One region of the Sphingobacterium sp. UGAL515B_05 genome, then DNA from elsewhere that is predicted to be linked to it. Evidence: riboswitches for the same ligand, from Rfam matches in the RefSeq annotation. Region 1 holds a riboswitch; the other holds the start of a gene.

Region 1 (4,223 bases):
GATCTCCAGATTAAGATTTTTGGTTTTGATGATATCGTAAAGACCTTGGCCTACAACACCAAACCCAAACATCCCTATTGTTAATTTATTACTCATATCTCTTCTTAAATTCTCTTATATGTATTTTATTCTCTTATACTAATTCGTTGATGTACACTTTTTGTTCCTGCAGAAAGCTGCTGATAATTTTAGTGAGTTTTTTTGTTTCGATCAAAAATCCATCGTGGCCATAGGTAGATTCAATCTCCTGGTAGTGGGCATTGGGAATATGTTGAGCGATAAATTGTTGCTCTTGTGGAGGAAACAACAAATCTGTATTGACGCTCAGCACTAAAGTTGGGCAGTCGATGCTCGCTAAAGCGGATTCGATAGATCGTCTTCCACGACCCAAATTATGGCTGTCCATTGCTTTGGTTAGGAAGTAATAGCTGTACGCATTATAGCGTTTCACCAATTTTTCACCCTGATAGTTTTGATAGGAGGATGCTTTATAATGATCGAGTTTTTCGTTATCATCCTCCTTTTGTGTGTTGGCATACGTTGTATAGTTGCGGTAAGACAACAGTGCCATAGCGCGTGCAACTTTTAAACCCTTAGCTCCGCCATCGGGATGATTGGCGTATAAGGTTCGATCAGTTGTAATGGCAAGACGTTGACTTTCATTGAATGCAATACCCCATGGTGAATGGACGGCATTTGTTCCAACGACGATTAGATGGTTGATGGCTATACTGTGCGATACGGCCCATTCCAATGCTTGTTGACCGCCCAATGAGCCCCCAATAAGGATCTCTATTTGTTTGATATCCAGGTGGTCTGCAAGAGATTGATGGGCTTTGACCAAATCCCTTACTGTAAATTCAGGAAAAGATAAGTAGTAAGGTTGTCCAGTAGCTGGGTTTATAGATAGCGGATTACTGCTATTATATGCTGATCCGATGACATTGGCGCAGATAATATAATAATCGTTTGAATCAAACAATTCACCTGTTCCAAAAAGACCTGACCACCAATCCAGTACATCCGCATTGGCCGTTAGTGCATGGCAAACCCAGATCACATTACTGCGATCTGCGTTGGGTTTGCCAAATGTTTCATAACTGATTTGTAAATCAGTAAGCTCTCTTCCATTTTCAAATACAAAAGGCTCCGGGTGCAGATAAATATGCTTACTCATTTTACGTTTACGTTTTAAGCCGAAAAAATCTGATTATTTAATTTTATCAAAAGCTTGTTGTAAATCAGCTTTGATGTCATCAATATGTTCTATTCCTACAGAAAGACGTAATAAACCTTTGAACACTCCAGCATTTGCCTGATCTTCATCACTCAATTGTTGGTGAGTAGTCGCTGCCGGATGGATAATCAATGACTTCGTATCACCAACATTGGCCAGGTGACTGATTAATTCTAAGCTGTCGATAAAGCTATTGGCCTTTTGTGCTGCGTCACCTTTGAGCTGAAAAGAAAGCACTGCTCCATAGCCATTTTTAAGGTATTTTTGTGCGTTAGCGAAACTCGGAGAGCTTTTTAAGCCCGGATAATTTACTTTTTCTACCTGTGGATGCGCCTCAAGCCATTTAGCTACCTCTAAAGTGTTGTCTACATGGCGTTGTACCCGCAAAGATAGGGTTTCAAGTCCTTGTAATAATAAGAATGAATTGAAAGGGGAGAGTGCTGGTCCGAAATCCCGAAGCCCTTCCACACGTGCCCGAATGGCAAATTGGATATTTCCAAACGGTCCGCCTTCACCGAAAACTTCGGAAAAAACTAAGCCATGATAGCCTTCAGATGGTTCGGAAAATTGCGGGTATTTTCCGTTGCCCCAATTATAGTTTCCGCCGTCGACGATGACACCGCCAATGCTTGTACCATGTCCACCGATCCATTTAGTAGCCGATTCTACCACCACATTTGCACCATACTCCAAAGGTTTAAATAAATAACCTCCAGCGCCAAAAGTATTATCGACGATTAACGGTAGGTCATATTTTTTCGCTACTGCAGCAATTTTCTCAAAGTCTGGAATATTGAAACTTGGGTTTCCAATTGTTTCAACATAGATGGCCTTTGTTTTATCATCAATGAGGGCTTCAATTTTATCTGCCTCGGCGTCCGTTGCAAATCGAGCTTCGATGCCCAGGCGTTTAAAAGAAACTTTAAACTGGTTGAATGTACCGCCGTATAAGTTGGATCCGGCAACAAAATTGTCACCACTTTCCAAGATATTATTTAATGCAATAAACTGTGCCGCCTGGCCAGATGCAACAGCAACAGCCGCGACTCCACCTTCCAGTGCCGCAATACGTTGTTCGAAAACATCCGTAGTAGGATTCATAATCCGTGTATAAATATTGCCGAACTGCTTTAATGCAAATAAGTTTGCGCCGTGTTCGGCATTTTCAAATACAAAGGATGTTGTTTGATATATAGGAACTGCTCTAGATCCCGTAGTAGGGTCAGCGACTTGGCCAGCGTGAACCTGAAGAGTTTCGAATTTTAAATTTTTGTTTGAAGACATAATATATCAGATTTTAAGGGTTCAAAAAGAAATTGTTAAGTAAAAAGAGAAGCATACACACCTCCTTGAAGGGTCTGTTAAATCTTTATCCAAGAAAAAGGAAATGATTTTTAACAAGCGTGGAAGTGCATATGCATACGCATTCGCATCAATACAGTGGTATGATGGCTTACACTTTCGCTTATCGTGCGGCTCACTTGTGTTGAACCTGAATTTTTAATGGACTTCAGTAGTTTAATAATCATTGTCTTATGTTATTTATATGCTCCAAAACGATATTGTTTTGGACAGGAATTGGCACCTTTTCAAACAAATTGAAGGTTGCCAGTGGGTCATTGAGCCAGTCTCTCGCCACTTCTTTATAAATCAAGACCTACTGATTAAGGGAGGTGTTGATTAGAATCTTCTTTCGAAGACGATACAAATATAAATTCTTTTTTTATTAAAGCAAAAGAAAAGCTATTTTTTAGTTAAAGGAATTTTGAATAACATACCGATTGGATCACATATTGTCCCATGAAACTAGATAAGTAACTGCCAATCGGGTATTATGATTTCTTTAAGTTGATCCGTTCTGCAATTTGATTTAAATCTGTTAAAAGAGGTTTAAGTGCATCAATTCTACTATGGATATCATACGTCAGGTGGTGATTCGTCTTTTTGTTTAACGATAGCGAAAGACCCACCAAATGGGAGTTGACCTGATAAGAGAGTGCCTGAAAATGGTGGATATGTGACCAATCCATCCATTTGTGTTCGGGTTCTTTTTTCATTTGATTGATAGCGTCTGAAAACAGGGCCATGGCAGTCTGTGCTTTTTTGCGAGCCAGTCGTATATCAAAGGAACTTTGTCTTTCGTCCGACAGACGGTTATTGATGATCTGGAAATAATGTTCGTTGTAAAGAGATACCTCTTTTGCCAGCTGAACCATGCCAGTGCTCTGGCGTACAGGTATCAAGAAATAACCTGCTATAGCCAAGAATGCTCCAATAAGTGTAAAAAGCATTCGGCTGCCTAAAATGAGATTGATATTGCCTTCAAACAAATTGAGCGCAATCACAATTCCCAAGGTAATAAAGATGACACTGACCATGTAATTAGATCGATTGAATAAAAAGAATCCGAAAAGACCTAATGCAGCTATGGTAAGAAGAGCCGGGAGAAAATGAATAGCAATTAAGCAGAATATGCCAACTATTATACCCGAGAATGTGCCTACAATACGCTCTATATTACGCTTTTTTGTCATTGAAAATGCTGGTCTGGCAACAATAGCGATCGTTAGTAAGATCCAATAGGTATATTTAAAATCCAAAAATAGAATACCAATCAATGCACCTGTTCCAAAAAGAAGAGCCATCCGAACGGCAAAGCGAAAAAGCGGGTTATTCAGATGGAGTTTACTTTTTAGATCAGCGAGATTGCGCAAAGGTCGATTGATAAATTGTTGGTACTCACTACAGTCAATCTTATCCTGGATTTCCTGATTTTGATAAAAAGCCACCTGAATTCGGTTGAGTACATCAATAATTGCTTCGATGTTGCTTATGATCGAACATAATATACTTTTTGCTTGACCGGCCTGCTCTTCTTGAATTTCTTTTAAATCCTGTAAGAGGGCATTAATTTTAAAGTTATTATGATATAATTGATGTGCATACCGAAACCTCTTGTTAGGTTGTGAAAAGCTATCAATTTCTA
Region 2 (4,223 bases), 3.1 Mb from region 1:
ATCAAATTTTCTGTTTCAAATGAGCTTACAGACGATAATCTAGTACAGGCTTTTATCATGTTAAATGCATCAAAAGTAGATGATCAGGTGAATGGGAAAGATGACAGCACGCGGTTTGTTATCCCACTAATGGACCCATTGGTCAATCAACAGACAAAATTTAGGGTAGCCACGTTACCACCAAGAGAGAATGCAAAACTTGCAAAAACCATCTCTGATTTGGAAAAAAGGCTCGATGTGCTAAACAGAAAGAATTCTTGGTCCGGTTTCAACGTTTACGACTCCGTTGCTATGCTCGGTGGTAAAAAGGCAGATTACATCGAAGATGTTGCTATTGGAATGGAGCTAGCAAAGCGTCCGTTAAAGGATCGGTTGAATGTCATCATTGTCCAGGAACTGATCAAAGATGAGTTGGCTCAACGCGATATTAAAGCTCCTTTTAATATTGAAATATGGAGTACAAACAATATATTGCTAAATAATATCCTAAACGAGGCTGCTTTAAACAACCCTACTAATACAACGAAATACTCTACTGCTCTATTTAAAGGTGATATCGGTGCTGCACCAGGAAAATTAACAATCTACTTTCCCAATAAAAAGGCAATAATCGCAGATAATATGGGCTATCTGCTTCTGCCTATGCTTGCACTCCTATTCTTATTGGTGGGTTGTTTTGCATATACATTGATTATCATCTTCAGACAAAAGAAAGTTTCGGAAATGAAAACAGATTTCATCAACAACATGACGCACGAATTTAAAACACCTGTTGCGACCATCATGATTGCCAGTGAATCGCTGAAAGACCCCGACATCAATGCAGACCATAAACGTGTTCAAAAATTAGCCAATATCATCTATGACGAAAATGTTAGGCTAGGAAATCACATCGAACGTGTACTTGATCTAGCTCGATTGGAAAAGGAAACATTAAAGTTAGACCAGGTAGATGTGCATATTAATGATCTTGTTTCAGCAGTTACCGACAGTATGCAGTTAAGGATGCAAAATATAGGCGGAAAATTTTCCATAGATCTAGCGGCAACGAAAGATGTAGTTGTTGGTGACGAGCTGCATTTTTCAAATGTATTTTATAATCTACTGGATAATGCGATTAAGTACAACAAAGGAGATCTGCATGTGAATATACAATCAAAAAATGTCGGTGATACCATTGTCGTCACCATTGCCGACAACGGTATTGGGATGAGCCGGGATCACCTGCAAAAGATTTTCGACCAGTTCTACCGTATTCCAACAGGAAATGTTCATAATGTCAAAGGATTTGGTCTTGGCTTAAGTTATGTACAGGATATCCTGAGAAGGCTGAACGGAAAAATTACAGTTAAAAGTGAAAAAGATAAGGGCACGACCTTTGAAGTAATTTTGCCTATTAAAAAATAAAACGTTCCTTTTTTGTATATTTCCTCTTTAAAAAATTTCAAAGGTTGAGGAAAGCTGATTTATCAGCATCAAGGGACATTGGTGAAAATTAATATAATCATTATGCAAAAGATATTATTAGCAGAAGATGATCCTAATTTGGGGGATCTTTTAAAAGACTATCTCGAATTAAAGGGAAAATTTGACGTCACATTATGCACGGATGGAGATGAAGCGATTTCTCAATTCAAAAAAAATAACTACGACCTCTGTATTTTCGATGTCATGATGCCAAAAAAGGACGGTTTTACAGTGGGGCGTGAAATCAGAAAAACAAACAATACTGTTCCTATTATCTTTGCCACAGCAAAGGGGATGATGGAAGATAAAACCGAAGCCTTCGAATTAGGGGGAGATGATTATATCACAAAACCTTTTCGAGTAGAGGAATTATTGCTCCGCATCAATGCTTTGCTGAAACGCAGTGTTCGAGACAAAGAAGAGGAAGTGGTTGCTGATAAATTTGAAATTGGCGATTATTTCTTTGATTATACAAGTCAGCAAATTTCTTACAAAGGACAGATGCAAAAACTATCCACTAAAGAAGCGGAACTACTACGCTTGCTTTGTTTAAAGAAAAATGATGTGCTGACCCGGGAAGAAGCTTTATTAAAAATATGGCATGATGACAACTACTTTACGGGTAGAAGTATGGATGTATTTCTCAGTAAACTTCGTAAATATCTAAAAGAAGATAGTAAAGTTGAAATTGTCAATGTGCACGGAAAAGGTTACAAACTTTTGGTAAGCTAAAAGCATGGGGAATGAGAAACAGTCATTCCCCATTTTTTATGCTACACAGCGTATTGAAACAGGACATACACTAAATCATGGATGAAAAGAAAAGAACAAAACAATTTTATCCTTAGTAGAATATAAAAAATTGACGCACTTTTATAAAAAATTTGCATTTCAAAAAGAAATGTTCTAACTTAGCGTCGCTTATAGAGAAAGGCAGAGGGAATAGACCCGATGAAGCCTTAGCAACCTGTCCCTTGACAAGGTGCTAAATTCTACCCTACTTGATATGGGAATGATAAGCCGAAGTCACCAAATTCTAGTGTGTCCTTCTCTCTCTAGCAAGAAATATAGTTGAAAAAGAAATATTAAAAACATTCATTATGTTATTGACTAACAATTTAGGTTACCCTCGTGTGGGCGCGTTCCGCGAATTGAAAAAAGCCAATGAGGCCTATTGGGCTAAAAAATCTTCTGTTGAGGAATTATTGGACACAGCAAAAAAAATTCGTGAAGGCAATTGGAAAACACAAAAAGATGCTGGAATAGATTTGATCCCTTCCAATGATTTCTCTTTTTACGATCAAGTATTGGATTTAACCCTTACTGTTGGTGCAATTCCTGCTCGTTACCATTCTTTATTGAATAAAGTAGATAACAATTACAGCTTAGATCTATATTTTGCCATGGCGCGTGGTTTCCAACAAGAAGGAATCGACGTGACGGCAATGGAAATGACCAAGTGGTTGGATACGAACTACCACTATATGGTGCCAGAATTCACAAAAGATCAAGAATTCAAATTGACGTCCGAAAAATTCTTAAATGAATATAACGAAGCAAAATCATTGGGCATCGATACTAAACCAGTTCTATTAGGTCCTATCACTTACCTTTTGATCGGTAAAGAAAAAGAAGCTGGCTTCGACCGCATCGATTTATTGGATAAACTTGTTCCAGTATATGAGCAAATATTAGCTAAACTAGCTGAGGCCGGTGCGCAATATGTTCAGATTGACGAGCCTTTCTTAGCATTGGATTTAGATGCTAAAGTAAAAGCTTTATATCAACCAACTTTCGAAAAATTAGCTGCAGCAGCAAAAAATATCAAATTAATCGCGACGACTTACTTCGAAGCTTTAAAAGATAACGAAGATATCGCAGTTAACCTACCTATCCATGCTTTACATTTGGATTTGGTACGCGGTGAAAACCAATTGGATACGGTACTAGCTAAAGTTCCTGCTTCATTAACATTATCTTTGGGTATTGTTGAAGGCCGTAACATCTGGAAAAATGATTACGAAAAATCATTGGTTAAAATCAAACAAGCTGTTGATGCATTAGGAAAAGACCGTGTATGGGTAGCTCCTTCTTCATCATTGTTGCACGTTCCTTTTGACTTAGACAATGAACACAATGAGCAATCGCTACCAGCTGAAGTAAAAAACTGGTTAGCATTTGCTAAACAAAAATTAGCTGAGGTAAAAGACTTAGCCGTATTAGCAGAAGGTGAAGTTGATGCTGAAACAGCAAAACGCTTCGAAGCGAACAAAGCTGCAGCTGAAAGCCGTCGTACTTCTCCACTGATCCACAAACCAGAGGTTAAAACACGTACAAGCAATATCACTGATGACGATGCGAAACGTACTTCAGCATTTGCTGACCGTAAAGCAGCGCAACAAGCGAAGTTCAACTTGCCGGCATTCCCTACCACAACTATTGGTTCATTCCCACAAACGAAAGATGTTCGTAAATGGAGAGCAGACCTGAAAAAAGGTGCTATCACGCAGGCAGAGTACGATAAAGCAATCGCAGAAGAAACTGAAAACACAATCCGTCTTCAAGAGCAATTGGATATCGACGTATTAGTACACGGCGAATTCGAACGTAACGACATGGTTGAATACTTCGGTGAACAATTGGCTGGTTACGCTTTCACACAAAACGGCTGGGTACAATCTTACGGTTCACGTTGTGTAAAACCTCCAATTATCTATGGTGATGTATACCGTCCTGAAGATATGACTGTCCGTTGG

Evidence for each region. Region 1 has a riboswitch for S-adenosylmethionine ahead of OK025_RS18000 (O-acetylhomoserine aminocarboxypropyltransferase/cysteine synthase family protein). Riboswitches for the same ligand answer to the same signal wherever they lie in the genome.
Region 2: it holds a riboswitch for S-adenosylmethionine, as region 1 does, so the genes downstream of both, metE (5-methyltetrahydropteroyltriglutamate--homocysteine S-methyltransferase) here and OK025_RS18000 (O-acetylhomoserine aminocarboxypropyltransferase/cysteine synthase family protein) in region 1, are expected to answer to the same signal.

The regions. Positions count from the first base shown of each region.
Region 1 covers NZ_CP109907.1:4,393,093-4,397,315, forward strand. The annotation lists gene OK025_RS17990 (homoserine dehydrogenase) at 1-96, opposite strand, end outside; gene OK025_RS17995 (alpha/beta fold hydrolase) at 134-1,177, opposite strand; gene OK025_RS18000 (O-acetylhomoserine aminocarboxypropyltransferase/cysteine synthase family protein) at 1,211-2,521, opposite strand; SAM riboswitch class I at 2,777-2,889, opposite strand; gene OK025_RS18005 (FUSC family protein) at 3,070-4,223, opposite strand, start outside.
Region 2 covers NZ_CP109907.1:1,314,799-1,319,021, forward strand. The annotation lists gene OK025_RS05355 (HAMP domain-containing sensor histidine kinase) at 1-1,407, shown strand, start outside; gene OK025_RS05360 (response regulator transcription factor) at 1,510-2,199, shown strand; SAM riboswitch class I at 2,386-2,489, shown strand; gene metE (5-methyltetrahydropteroyltriglutamate--homocysteine S-methyltransferase) at 2,568-4,223, shown strand, end outside.